Regions from separate parts of the Brevibacillus sp. YAE8 genome, predicted to be linked through region 1. Evidence: predicted binding sites of a transcription regulator. Region 1 holds the regulator's gene; the other holds the start of a gene.
What was found. The regulator Rex, encoded in region 1, represses fermentation and respiration genes when NADH is low (regulators of the CRP and FNR family bind a similar motif). The targets are predictions, from matches to a motif close to TTGTGAAATATTTCACAA.
Positions count from the first base shown of each region.

Region 2: AC27IT_RS03325 (DUF1641 domain-containing protein) is a predicted target of Rex. The motif match lies at 3,438-3,455, and genes of this name have one in related genera.

Region 1 is NZ_BAAIYG010000003.1:73,708-81,011, forward strand. It holds gene AC27IT_RS05715 (AAA family ATPase) at 1-40, opposite strand, end outside; gene AC27IT_RS05720 (hypothetical protein) at 33-560, opposite strand; gene AC27IT_RS05725 (cell wall elongation regulator TseB-like domain-containing protein) at 720-1,199, opposite strand; gene AC27IT_RS05730 (hypothetical protein) at 1,230-1,925, opposite strand; gene AC27IT_RS05735 (amidohydrolase) at 2,300-3,604, opposite strand; gene AC27IT_RS05740 (redox-sensing transcriptional repressor Rex) at 3,620-4,243, opposite strand; gene AC27IT_RS05745 (ComEC/Rec2 family competence protein) at 4,258-5,148, opposite strand; gene dinG (ATP-dependent DNA helicase DinG) at 5,190-7,304, opposite strand, start outside.
Region 2 is NZ_BAAIYG010000002.1:77,584-84,887, reverse strand. It holds gene AC27IT_RS03350 (ribosomal-processing cysteine protease Prp) at 1-235, shown strand, start outside; gene rpmA (50S ribosomal protein L27) at 243-536, shown strand; gene AC27IT_RS03340 (Spo0B C-terminal domain-containing protein) at 717-1,301, shown strand; gene obgE (GTPase ObgE) at 1,315-2,592, shown strand; gene AC27IT_RS03330 (PilZ domain-containing protein) at 2,602-3,267, shown strand; gene AC27IT_RS03325 (DUF1641 domain-containing protein) at 3,560-4,009, shown strand; gene AC27IT_RS03320 (NAD(P)/FAD-dependent oxidoreductase) at 4,049-5,227, shown strand; gene AC27IT_RS03315 (hypothetical protein) at 5,318-5,470, opposite strand; gene AC27IT_RS03310 (ACT domain-containing protein) at 5,656-6,099, shown strand; gene AC27IT_RS03305 (homoserine dehydrogenase) at 6,124-7,304, shown strand, end outside.

The sequences.
Region 1 (7,304 bases):
ACACCGCAGGAACGACGCCGATCAGCAGCTCTTTACCCACGTGCCGTCACCTCTTTTGCCTCGGAACGGGGAATGATCGTGTAGAAATCTTCCGTTCCTTTTTTCAAGTAAACGTAAATGTTTGCATCATCCATCAAAGCAGACGCTTCATCCAGCTTGTTCGCCTGTTTCCACTCCTCGATCAGAGAAGGGATGCGGCTGTATTGGTGCAAGTCCATCGCTTCCGTGAACACAAACTGGCCGCTTTTCCAAATGTCTGTCATCGCTTCGGACTGGTTCGCGACTACGATCGCGACCTGCTTGTTGCCTGCAATCTTTTCCGTTTTGGCAACGAGGTTGCGGTACTCCGCCGGAAACGTCTCTGGATTGGTTACTTTCAAATCTATTTGAATTTTGTCTTTGCTCACATGGAAATGGCCCAAGGTGGCGGATTGCATCTGACCGATTTCTGCGCGGATAGGCTCCTCAATCTCTATCTTCTGATACAAGAACCAGCCTCCGAACAGGAGAGCAAGTGTCGCCAGCAAGGACAATCCGATCGCACTTTTTTTCAACTGCACTGCTACTCCCCCCATATCGCGTTCTCGTTGTTCTCTCTTGTCAACAAAACCAGTATATCACATGGGTATATCAATTTTTTATACAGATGTTGGGTCGCATGCCAAACAGGCCTTTTCCTCAGCGGAAAAGACCTGTCCTCCGTTCTTTTTATGAAGCGATCATGTAGGCGACAATACGTAAGAAGCGAGCAAAGCCCCACTGAACAAATCGTAGTGCAAGTAGTGGTAGCGGCCGTTTGCGTCTTTTACCGTGACTTCCCAAAATTTCTTGTCCTTTTCAAGTCCGGGGACGATATGGGTAATCTCTGATTGCGGAAACGCCTTGCTTACTGCTTCCTCGACATTTTTGCGCGGCACAGCGAGATCCATTCGATCAAACGCTACTTTTTCCGCAGTCATCCAGGCGACGACAGGCGTACCGGCGTTGTTTTTGCCGATGACGACCGCGTAACTCTCCGTCCCGCGGTATTCGTCGATCGACTCGATTTCGGCGATCGTCGTCCGCGCCTGTACCCACTCGCGGACAGTCGCCTCGAACTGGTTGCGCTCTCCTGCTACGGAAGCAGTCAGATGATAGGCGAATCCCGCTCCTGTCACCAAAAGCGCGATGATCGCTCCCACAATGATTCTCACTAGCACGTTCCCGTTAACTCCTTTATGCGGTTGACATTACAAACGGAAGCGAAGCTGGTCCTGTTTGACGCCAGCCGCCGTCCTGATTTGCATTTCCAGCTCCAACTGGCGAAGCGTGCCTGTATCCGGCTCATACCATAGCTGGTACTCGATGCTGATCCCGCGCGCCAGCTCAGGCGTGATGTCAGCGATCGGAAAAGACGGCCCGAGCCACATCGAAAGCAGCGACGTCACCTTTTCCGGCGGCACCGCCAGGCGATAGCCGCTCCAGTCGCTGCCCGACGTATCCGCAATCGGCTGGGGCGAGACGGATGGCAGCACACTTTTCAACAGCGTCGCATGTTCATACGGCGTAAACAAAGCGTAGGGCAAGGCAGCGTGATCCTGCACCTGTCCGTCTATTCTTACGGAAACCGGCTGCTCGTGGTTACGGCTGATGGCCAGCTTGTGCCCCCCGATTTCCCCGTCGAGACTGAACGTCTCGCGTACATAGCGCCCGTTCAATGCCTGGTCGTGCATGTAAACGAGAAACGCCCGCTCTTCGTCCTGTGTCAATTGCGCAAGCAACTGCGGCACCGAATACGGCTCCTGTTTGGCTGCCGACACCTGATCGCCCCCTGTCCCGGCAGCCGAATGAATCCATTCACCTGCAGAACCGAGCGCCATCCCCAGACCAAACAGACCGAGAAAGATCGGGAAAAGCCACCACAGCTTTTTGGGCCGGATGTACATCTCCGTCCCCCCTGTCCCATTTTTGTCTCTAGCCTATGCTATACGGGAAGGTTTTAGAACGACACGGAAAAGTTGCTAATCATAGCTCGGGGCCGGGCGGTCATACTACTTATACACCCGCAAGGAGGTGAGCGCGTGAAGTCACCGCAACAAAACGCATCTCCTGACATACTTGGGTTTTTGCTACAGGAATACCGCGTCTCCTGGGCTGGATTGTCTTCTCCATTGCGTCAACTGTCGCACACACCCACACTGCATTTTCGCCATCATCCCCTGACAGAGCTGTGGCGAAAATGAGCACGGCATGTAGTACCCATATTCCCCTACCTACACCTACACTCCCTTACTCCTGTCCCACACCAGACAGGAGCCTTTTACCGTTTCAACTGCTGGAACACGCGGTTCGCTTCGTAAATCGCCCGCTCCTCGTCAATCGTGAGCAGCTTGTGGTTGCGCATCAAAAATTTGCCCGCAACAATCGTATCTTTGACGTCGCGGCCATTTGCGGCATAGACGACATGGGAAATCGGCTCATGCGCCGGGTGGAAATGGGCTTGATGGCTGTCGAGAACGATCAGGTCAGCCTGCTTGCCTACCTCGATGCTGCCGAGCGTGTCCGCCTGGAATACGCCGTCTGCGCCGTAGCGTGTCGCCATGCGCAGCGCTTCCTCGGCTGGCACCGCAACCGGGTCGTTGTTTACACCTTTGTGCAAAATCGCCGCGAGCTTCAGTTCTTCAAACAGGTTGAGGTTGTTGTTGCTCGCCGAGCTGTCTGTGCCAAGCGAGACGCTCACGCCTTTTGCCAGCATTTTTGGCACAGGCGCAACCCCGCTCGCCAGTTTCAGGTTGCTCACGACGTTATGGGAAACTTTCACTTGATAGTTTGCCAAAATGTCAATCTCTTCATCCGTCAAATGTACGGCGTGCGCAACCAGCGTAGGACGGTTGAACATGCCAAGCTTCTCCAGGTGAGCGACTGGACGCAGGCCGTAGTCTTTCTCGTTTTGCCCGACTTCCCAGGCAGTTTCGGACATATGAATGTGTAGCGGCAAGGACAGCTCGTCCGCTTTTTCGATAATTTGCGTAATGAACGCAGGCGAGCACGTGTACGGCGCATGCGGCGCCATCATGACGGTGATGCGGCCGTCTGCCTGGTTGTGCCATTCTTTGGCAAACGCAGTCGCGTCGCGCAGCTTGGTTTGTCGCTCTTCCTCGGAGCACAGGCCGATCATGCCGCGGCACAGGCGAGCGCGCATGCCGGACGCCTCGACAGCCTTGGCTACCTCATCCATGTGATCGTACATATCCACGAACGTAGTGGTCCCTGTGCGGATCATTTCGATCAGCGACAGTTGCGTGCCCCATTTGACGGAATCGGCGGTAAATTGCGCTTCCAGCGGCCACATTTTTTCTTCCAGCCACTGCTGCAGCGGCAAATCGTCGGCATAGCCGCGCAGAAGCGACATGCCCGCGTGTCCGTGCGTATTAATCAGACCTGGCAGGATGAAGTCGCCTTTTTGGTCGATGACTTCATCGTAGCCGGCGTCGGAAAGATCCTCAGGCGTCGGTCCTACATACGTGATCTTGTCGCCCTCGAAAGCGACCGCTCCGTCGTGGATCACTTCATTTTGCTCGTTTACCGTAATCACTGTTGCGTGGATGAGGATAGTTTTTTTCATGGTTACACTCCATTCTTACGTTAAGTAATAGGCCAGGCTCTGCAAATTGGATGTCACATCCGCATAGTGAATGCGCACATCTTTTTTCGCGCGAATTGTCGTAGGAGCAAAATTCAAGATTCCCTTGATACCCGCTTGAATCAACAGATCACATACGGATTGCGCTGCCGGCGCAGGGACGGTAATGATCGCCAACTTGATCTCTTTTGCTGCGATCGTGTCCGCCAGCTCGTGCAAGGGCTGGATCGGGATACCCGCCACTACTTTTCCCAGCTTGCCGGGATCGTTGTCAAAAATGGCCGCAATCCGCATGTTATCTTTTAAATAAGCGTTGTAGTTGCTGATCGCATGCCCCAAATGGCCTGCTCCTACCAGAGCGACGCGAACTTCCTCTGTCAGCTTCAAAATCTGCCGTATTTTTTCCACCAGGTAATTGACGTCGTAGCCAATCCCTTTTTTCCCGAAATCGCCGAAGGTAGCCAGGTCTTTTCGGATTTGGGCTGGATTCACATCCAAATTTTTGCCCATTTGCTGGGAGGAAACAGTGGTCACCTCGTTTTGCTGCAAATAGCTGAGGTAACGCAGATAAATCGGCAAACGGCGGACGACCGCTTCCGAAATCTTTTCGTGTTTAGCCACGTTCGGTCTTCCCCCTATTTCTTTTGCTTGAATACCCTGTAATCTTTCCCATTGGACAAAATGACGATCGAGCCGTCCCTGCCTGTTACATACGTCTCCGCCCACGATTCGCCCAACCGCTCCAGCACCTCGGACTGGCCGACCTCGCTGCGCTCCTTGCCTGTCTGGATGACCGCAATCTGGGGGTCGACCCGCGTCAGAAACGGCTGAGAGGTGCCTTGATTGCTCCCCTGGTCGCCGACCTTGAGCACTTCCGCCTTGAGCTGGTCCGGATGGCGCTCAATCAGGCGTTCCTCGGCTTTTTCGTTGATCCCGCTCGCAAACAAAAACCGCAATTGGCCGTGCTTGAGCAAAAAGACGAGCGAATTGTTTTGCGGAGACAAAAACAGCGGTTCGCTCGGCAACAAAGCCTCCAGCGTGACGTCGGTATCGAGAATGAGCTCCTGATTTTCCTCCAGCTCTTTCTGCTTCGGAACCTTGTGGAGCGGGACGAACTGGCGGATCGAGGGCGAAATCAGCTTGGGCAAAATGACCGAGTCGATGATGATTTGCTGGCTTAAAAAAGGGTATCCTCCTGCATACTCGGGCTGATCGTTCGTCAAAACGAGATAGTCGAGGCGCGTCACCTTCGCGGCAGACAGATGCGCGGACAACGTGCTCCAATCCTCCGCGCTGCCTGTATCAATCAGCATCGTTTTTCCGCCCGGCATCCGCACCAGCGTGCTTTCGCCATGAGGAAGCGCCCAATACGTAATGACAAGACCCGTAAACTCCTCCACGCGCTCGGTAGCAAACGGGTCGTCTACCTTCACGGCTTCCTGCAAATGGTTGTTGATCGAGCACGAGCACAGCAAAGCCACACACGTGACGAGCAGCAGCCAGGCCCGCTTTTTTTTCCATAACATTTATTTTATCACCTAAATCCCTGCTAGACTATTGCTTCATTTTATGAATCTGACAAGGATTGCATACTAAGGAACGGCGCAATCCGCTCACGCAGCGTCGCCCAGGAGCCGGTTTCGACCTGGAACGGCGGGAGCGATTGCAAAAACGAACGGCCGTAGCGCGATTCGACGACACGCGTATCGAACACGACCACGACGCCGCGGTCCAAATGGTGACGGATCAACCTTCCGACCCCTTGCTTGAACAAAATGACAGCCTGCGGCAGCGACAGCGACATAAACGCGTTTTTCCCCTCGGCCTTGAGCGATTCGGCGCGTCCCTGGTAGACAGGGTGATTCGGCGGCGTAAACGGCAGCCGTACGATGACCAGACTGCTCAGCCACTCGCCCTGGATGTCCACGCCTTCCCAAAAACTGCTCGTTCCAAGGAGCACGCTTCTCTCCATCGTCCGAAACAGGCGCACCAGCTTGCTGCGGTTGTTGCTGTCGATGCCGTGTCCGAACAGCGTGTACGGCTCTGCCTCCTCGGCCAGCCGCTCCTTCATGGCCTGGTACACCAGCCGCAGCATCGAGTGCGACGTGAACAGGATCAACGTTCTGCCCTTCGACGCCACGACGATATCGACACAGCCCTGGACAATCGCATCGAGATACGCCTGATCGTTTTCTTTGCCGGGCGCCGGAAAATCGGACGGGATCAAGAGCAGCCCCTGTTCTTCGTAACGGAACGGAGAAGGCAGCGACAGCGTGCGCACCCGTTCGGCCGGCAATTTGTCCAGACCGAAGCGGCTCATGACGTAAGAAAAGCTGTTTTTGACAGTCAAGGTGGCCGAAGTCATAATCAGGCTGCGCTTTTGCGAAAACAGCGGTTCCTGCAGCGAATCGGCCACGTTCAGCAAGGCCGCAGACAGATGCACCTGCTTGCGCGCCGCGCGCGACTCGACTTCCATCCAGTAGACGTATTCTTCGTCTTGCACGAGTAAAAAGAAATGCAAAAGCTCCATCATCTGCTGCCATTCCTTCACCAGCCCGAGCAGATCGGTCTGCAGGCTGCGGATAGAAAACGGCGGCTTCTCTTCCTGGGGAATGCTTTGTACCATTTGCTCCAGATGGAGAGCAAATGCCGTCATGCCATCGAGCAGCTTTTTCGTCACCTTGCGGATTTTCTCATGCTTTCCGGTGAAGGAAGCTACGCGGTAGCGCACTGTCTCTCGGCCGGCATCCGTCGTCTCTTCCGCGCGCTGCGAGGCCCATGCGAACAAAAACTGGGTCCACTGCTGGGCCTTCTCCCGCAAGGAAGCGGACAGCTTCTTGCATTCGGAGAGGTGCGCGGACAGCTCCTGTGCGACTGCAGGCTGCCAGCTTTCCAGCTCCGCTGCGAAGCGTGCGATCGCGCCGCCGTCCTCCACGGAAGCCCGGTCGAGCAAAAACAGCAGTTGGGTCGTCGTCAACTGCTTGCCCAAATGCTGGGTCGCCGCATCTTCCAAATGATGCGCCTCGTCGATAATCGCAACTTCATAGGGCGGCAAAATCCGGTTCTCTGCTTGCAGGTCGCTGATGAGCAGGGCGTGGTTGACGATGAGGACATCCGCTTCCTTTGCCCGTTCTTTCGCCTGGAAGTAGTAGCAGCGGCTAAACCACGGACAGGCGCGGTTCAGGCACGAGCTGGTGTCGCTTTTGACTTGCTGCCACAAAAGCTGTCCGCTCGGCGGCATGCTCAGCTCCTCCACGTCGCCCGTCTCGGTCTGCGTCAGCCAGGTGAGCAGTTGCCCTTTTGCCAGCCGCATTTCCTGGCTGCTGCCTTCCACCGGCTCCTCCAGCGCCTGCTCGAACTTGCGCAGACACAAATAGTTGCCCCTGCCCTTCAGCGTGGAAGCCGTAAACGAAAACGGCAGCGATTGCTGCAAGGTCGCAATCTCTTTATGGAACAACTGTTCCTGCAACTGGATCGTGTTCGTGCTGACCACCAACTGCTCCCGATTCTGGTGCGCCCAGATGATGCCTGGCAACAAGTAGGCCAACGACTTGCCCGTACCTGTCCCTGCCTCCACCAACAGGTGCACACCGTCTTGCATCGCGTCAAAAACGGCGTGCATCATCGCTTCCTGGGCTTCCCGCCGCTGAAAGCCGCTCATGCTCACCTGTATCTGTCCCTG
Region 2 (7,304 bases), on a different contig from region 1:
CAGCTTTGGTATATTAAACAGCGTGCAGCCGCTGACGGGACTGACACCGCAAGTTTCAGTCGCCCAAGAAGGCGGCGGCTTTCTGAAGTGGACGCTCGCTTCCTCGGAAGCGGCGGACATACTAGAAAAGCAGCAGCTTTTGGCTGAGAGCATGGTGATCGCCCTGTTATCAGTTGCGGCGCAGTACGGGAAATACGTAAAAGTGAATGACCATAAATGGCAGGGAGGTGTCTGATATGAACATGCTGTTTAATTTGGACCTTCAGTTTTTCGCATCGAAAAAAGGGGTAGGTTCCACTAAAAACGGACGTGATTCCATTTCCAAACGTCTGGGCGTGAAACGCGGTGACGGTCAATTCGTTACTGCCGGAAACATCCTCGTTCGCCAACGCGGAACGAAGATTTACCCAGGTGCGAACGTAATGAAAGGCGGAGACGACACTCTGTTTGCAACTGCAGATGGCGTTGTTCGTTTCAAGCGTCTGGGCCGCGATCGCAAGCAAGTTGTGATCGAACCAGTTGCTTCCGAAGCGTAAATATTTGTTCCAGGAAAACCCAGCATCGTTGCTGGGTTTTCTTTTGCTTTTCGGGCAAACGGAACAAAGCGGAACAGTTTGCGCCAAAATAGTTGGGCGCAGCCAAGTTTTCTCATTGTCCCGGCTTCTTTTATGGTACAATAGTTAGGAAAGAAATTCTTATCGACTTGGGTGAATGTGATGGGGGACGAGCGGAGACTGCTTACGCATCAGACAGACCAGTTGCTGGCCGTACTGAATCGGCAGCGGCATGACTGGTTGAACCACGTTCAGGTTCTGCTCGGCTATTTGCATATGAACCGTACTGAGCAGGGAGAGGCGCACTTGAAGCGCATCGCGCAGATGGCGATGCAGGAATCAATGGTCGCGCGTTTGAACAACTCCCTGTTGTCCGTCTTCTTCTTGACATTCAATGCGCTGAACAAGGAAATGCTTTTGGAAGTAGACGTGTGCAATGATGTGGATCTCACGCGAATAGCATTGGACGAGCAGCACTTGTTTCAGTTGGTGTCGGAGATATTATGCACAGTGAACGATCATGTAGACCAAAATGGCTACGAGCCAGCCAGTATGCACGTAAGCTTGCAGGCGGATCAACGAGGCGTTCATTTTCGTTTTGACCTGGCCGGAGAGCTGAATGCATCCGGAATGGAAAAATTGGAAAAGCTGATACGGAATAGCGAGCAAAGTACGGTGGAGGTCACCGAGTGGATACAGACGGAAGGCGAATGGGTGTTGGACTTGCTGATTCCATTCGCGCAATGAAAGAGGTGACACCATGTTTGTCGATCAGGTAAAAGTTTATGTAAAAGGCGGAGACGGTGGGAACGGAGCCGTTTCTTTTCGCCGGGAGAAGTACGTGCCGCTTGGCGGACCGGCAGGCGGCGATGGCGGTAAAGGCGGCGATGTCGTGTTTGAAGTCGATGAAGGACTGCGCACGCTCGTAGACTTCCGCTACCAAAGACATTTCAAGGCGCCGCGCGGAGAGCACGGACGCAACAAGTCGCAGCACGGAGCCGGAGCGGAGGATATGATCGTCCGCGTACCACCGGGCACGACCGTCATTGATGACGACACAAAAGAAGTCATTGCCGATCTGGTGGAGCACGGCCAGCGCGCTTTGATCGCCAAAGGCGGACGTGGCGGACGGGGGAATATCCGTTTTGCCAATTCGTCCAATCCCGCCCCACATATTTCGGAGAACGGAGAACCGGGCCAGGAGCGCTACATCGTCATGGAGCTGAAGCTGATTGCGGATGTCGGTCTGGTTGGCTATCCGAGCGTCGGAAAATCGACACTGCTCTCCAGTGTGACTGCGGCGAAGCCAAAGATCGCAGCGTACCATTTTACGACGTTGACGCCGAATCTGGGTGTCGTGGATTTGGGCGAGCAGAGCTTTGTCATGGCGGACTTGCCGGGGCTGATTGAAGGCGCGCACGAAGGTGTGGGGCTTGGCCACCAATTCCTGCGCCACGTGGAGCGCACCCGCCTGATTGTTCACGTCATCGACATGGCAGGGGTGGATGGACGCGATCCTTACGAAGATTACTTGCAGATTAACCGCGAGCTGAAGCTCTACAACCTGAAGCTTGAGGAGCGTCCGCAAATTATCGCGGCCAACAAGATGGACGTGCCGGAAGCGGCGGAAAACTTGCGACGCTTCAAGGAAAAAGTGCCGGATGTCAACGTGTTTGAGATTTCGGCAGCGACCAGACAAGGCGTCCAGGAATTGATGTACGCGATAGGCGACATGCTCTCGACGATTCCGGACAAGCCGACGGTCGAGGAAGTTGTAGAAGTGGAAGAGCGCGTGGTGTTCCGGGCGGAAAAAGAGCCGGAGCCATTCGAGATTACCCGCGACAACGATGTGTTCGTGGTCAGCGGCGAGAAAATCGAGAAGCTGGTGCGCATGACGAACCTCAACAGCTATGACGCCGCTCAGCGCTTCGCAAGACAGATGCGCAGCATGGGCGTGGACGAGGCATTGCGCAAGCACGGCGCAAAAGACGGGGATACCGTTCGGATTGGCAAATTAGAGTTTGACTTTGTGGAGTGACAAACAAAAATGATTGATATCCCATCCCTTACCCCTTTCATGGCGGACAAACGCCTCCAACGCGGTGCTTCTTTGCCGATGATGATCTCAAGACAGGTCAAAGCGCCCATTCAAGTAATGGTAGAGCATGTCAAAAGCAGTTATCTCGTTGTCTCTCTTGAGATGAAGGCCGAAGCAAGGACCGAACTGCTCGGATCAACGGTACGTGTTCGGTGGGAATCGGATGCGGCTATTAACACGATTGATCTGGAAGTCATTTCAGAAGAAACGGTCTGGCCAATCAAGCTGTTGGCGATGGTTCCGGTCAGCGTCGGCGTCGAGATTGTGGCAGGCCGCAAGCAGGAGCCCATCTCCCCGGGAATCGACATCCGCGTCCCGTACAAGGTGATGGGGGCAAGGCCGATCGAGGAAAAAGGAGAGGCTGTGCTGCTGAAGCTTTCCCCCACACGGCTTATTCTCGGCACAGAAGGCTACGTGGCAAAGGGAGAGTTTCTCCACCTCTCGTTCACAGTTCCGTCGACTGGCCAGGAAATCGTCATGATGGCAAAAATCGTGGAGAAAACTTTCGACGACAAGCAAACCGTGATCGAGTTGATTTTTACGGATATCAATGAAAAGCATCACCAACTCATCAAAGATTACTATAAAAAACTCACGTCTGCCGCTTCTTCCTGAGGAAGCGGTTTTTTTTCCTTTGCTGTTCCCGCGAAGAAGGTATATAGTAGAGTACATAGAGTTCTGAATCGAGCCTGTTCACCTGGTGGATTTGTTTTGTACGCTTTCCTGAATATCACTTTGTGAAATCTTGCACTTTTGATTATTCTACGCTGTTGTGTTGCTTCAGTTTGTGAAAAATATTACAAGCACATAGGCTTTTCGGTATTTTGGGAGAATGGCGGCCGTTACTCGTATGAACAGGCATCGAGAAAGAAGGCCTCTATTCCAAAGCAAAGGAGGACGTTTTTCTATGTCTCAAACAACCACGCAACAAGCTCAGGCGGAAGTAGCAAGCACCGCTACCCTGGCACCTGAGCAGCAAATGGATGTACTCGATCAGTTGATGAAGCCAGAAATTCAAGAATCCCTGAATGTGTTGGTGGCAAACTTGCCGAAGCTGGCCGAGATGACAACCATCCTCACCAAAACGTACGACCTGGTACAAACCGTAGCCAACGACCAAGTGCTCATCGAAGACATCAAGGGCGGCGTGGAAGAGTTCGTCAAGCCGATCTCTGACAAGGCAAAAGGCATCGCACAAGCGGCGATCGAAGCAAACGACCGCGCGCACGCGGAGGAATCCACTATCGGTTTGTTTGGCATGCTCAAAATGCTGAAAGACCCGCAAGTACAAAAAACATTGCGTTTCGCCCAGGCATTCCTGGAAGTTTTGGCAGAGCGCCAGCAGCAAAAACGCTAATTACGATAACCTACGAGAGACAAGGACGGAGGATTGGGCATGGCGAAGCATATTCTCATTTTGGGCGGCGGCTACGGCGGATTGCTGTCCGCTTTGACTGCACGTAAACACATGACGGCTGAAGAAGCGACGATCACGGTTGTGAACCGTTTCCCTACGCACCAAATCATCACGGAGCTGCACCGCTTGGCAGTAGGAAACCTGTCTGAGCAAAACGTGGCGCTGCCACTGGAAAGACTGCTGCGCGGCAAAGATATCAACCTCGTGATTGATACTGTGGAAAAAATCGGCCTCGAATCGCAGCGTGTGACGCTGGCGAGCGGCGAGTCTATCAAATACGATGCACTGGTAATCGCGCTGGGCAGCGAGACGGCATTCTTCGGCATTCCTGGCCTGCAAGAGTACAGCTTCACGCTGAAATCGGTAGAGGAAGCAAACCGTCTGCGCGCGCACCTCGAAGAGCGCGTAGCAGAGTACAGCAAGAGCAAAAACAAGGCAGATGCCACCTTCGTGGTTGGCGGTGGCGGCCTGACCGGGATCGAGCTGGTTGGCGAGTTCGCCGACATGCTGCCGAACCTGTGCCGCAAATACGGCGTAGATTTTGCAGACCTGTCCATCTACTGTGTAGAAGCAGGACCATCCATCCTCGCAGGCTTTGCCCCTGACCTGGTAGAGCGTGCGAAAACAAGCCTGGAAAAACGCGGCGTTCAGTTCCTGACGGGCGTTCCGGTAACTGAAATGAAAGAAACGACGGTATGCTTAAAAGACGGCAACACCATCGAAACCAAAACAATGGTTTGGACAGGCGGCGTGCAAGGCAATCGCGTAGTGGCGGAGTGCGGCATTGAAGTAAATCGCGGCCGTGCAACCGTTACCGAATACTTGCAATCCACTTCTCACCCAGAAGTATTCCTCGCAGGCGACAGCGCGGTCGTGATGGGACCAGAAGGCCGTCCATACCCGCCGACTGCGCAACTGGCATGGCAAATGGGCGAAGTGGTGGGCTACAACCTGTTCGCGCACTTCAACGGCTCCAAAATGGACACGTTCAAGCCGGTATTCTCCGGTACGCTGGGCAGCCTGGGCCGCAAAGACGCCATCGGCACCATCGGCGCAAGCCAACTGAAGCTGAAAGGCTTGCCAGCTACCTTGATGAAGGAAGCGAGCAACGTGCGCTACCTGACTCATATCAACGGCCTGTCCTCGCTGGCCTACTAATTCATACGAGTAACACGCACAAAACCCGGGATCTGGCATCCCGGGTTTTTCCTATTTCAGCGAGCAAAGGTGCAGATCACTCTGGCGGACTTATTTGTTGCCGCTCGGATCTTCGACGATGTTCGGGGATTGCGCCATTTTTTTGCCGCGCAGATCAGCGCCAAACTGATCCAGGCTGCTCGGCTTCCCGGCCGGGTGATTGTTGCGGCGCTCTGATTTGTCCGACTTTCCGCGTCCTGCCATCTGTCTTTCACCTCCTCTTCCTCAACCGCTTTTAGTTTGCGCGAAGCGCGCCAAGCTCATGTAACCCGAGTGAACCGAATCAGGTTGGGTGAAAAAAATTGGCGTTCAAGGATTGTCACAGCGGACGGTATCCGTTATAATGTCCTCTATGAAGAAACAACTGTTTTTCTCAGGAGGACACGACGGTGAAACGGGAAGAGAAGTTCTACTTGATACGATCTGACATCTTACCAGAATCTATCGTGAAGACGATCGAAGCGAAAAAGATGCTGGAATCCGGCGAAGTGGACACCGTGAATGAGGCAGTGGAGCGGGTGGGACTGAGCCGAAGTGCTTTTTACAAATACAAGGACGGTATCTTTCCCTTCAATGCCATGATGAGCGAAAAGATCATGACGATCACGTTTTCGCTGGAGCACATGTCCGGTTATTTGTCCAAGGTGCTCACGTACGTAGCAGAACAAGGCGGGAACGTGCTGACGATCAACCAGACGATTCCGCTGCAAGGGATTGCCAACATTTCCATGTCTGTCGATATGGCCAACCTGCGCGTATCCAGCACGGAATTTCTGGAAAGCTTGCAAGAAATCCCCGGCGTTCGCAAAGCGATGATCGTCGGCAGAGGGTAAAAGAAGGGTAGGAGGAGAGAAACAATGGAGAAGCAAAGCATCAAGCTGGGGTTAATGGGGTTTGGCACAGTAGGGACAGGGGTTGTCCGCATCATCCAGGCGCATCAGGACGACTTGCAAAAGCAGACGGGACTGGGGATTGAGATTACGAAAATTCTCGTGCAGGACGCCGAGAAATCCCGCAATATCAGTTCCATGGATAATCTGCTGACGACAGAACCTGCTGAGCTTCTGGATGATCCGGACATTGAGGTGATCGTCGAGGTCATCGGTGGCATCCATCCGGCGAAGGAGTACATTCTCGCAGCACTGGAGCGCGGCAAGCATGTGGTGACAGCCAACAAAGACTTGATGGCGCTGCACGGCGCTGAAATTTTGAACAAGGCGCAGGAAAAAGGCTGCGACGTGTTTTACGAAGCGAGCGTGGCAGGCGGCATTCCGATCTTGCGCGCGCTGGTGGAAGGCTTCTCCTCTGACCGCATCACCAAAATGATGGGCATCGTCAACGGGACGACCAACTACATTTTGACCAAAATGAGCCAGGAGGGGGCAGACTACAGCGACGTTTTGAAGGAGGCGCAAGCGTTGGGATATGCGGAGGCGAATCCTACCTCTGACGTGGAAGGCTTCGACGCGGCCCGCAAAATGGCGATTCTGGCGACGCTCGGCTTCCGCGTACCGATGAAGCTCGAAGACGTGGACGTCAAAGGAATCAGCAAAGTGAGCAAAGAGGACATCGCCTACGGCAAGCAACTGGGCTATGAGATCAAGCTGCTGGGCCTGGCGAGACGCGATGGGGAAGCGATCGAGGTGAGCGTGCAGCCGACAATGGTGCCAAAATCGCATCCGCTGGCTTCCGTCAACGGCGTGTTCAACGCAGTGTACGTTCACGGCGAAGCGGTTGGCGAGACGATGTTCTATGGGCCGGGCGCGGGCGAGCTTCCGACTGCGACCGCAGTCGTGTCCGACCTCGTTACCGTTGTGAAAAACAGAAAGCTCGGGGTAAACGGACGCGGAATGGTCGCTCCGTACAAAGAAAAAATTCTCAAGGACGACAGCGAAAAGCTGTCCAAATACTTCCTGCGGATCGTAGTGACAGACAAGCGCGGCGTTTTGGCGCAGATCACCCAGCTTTTGGCTGACAAAAACATTTCCCTGGAGCAAGTCATCCAGCAGCCGTACAACAATGGCGGCGAGGCGGAAAT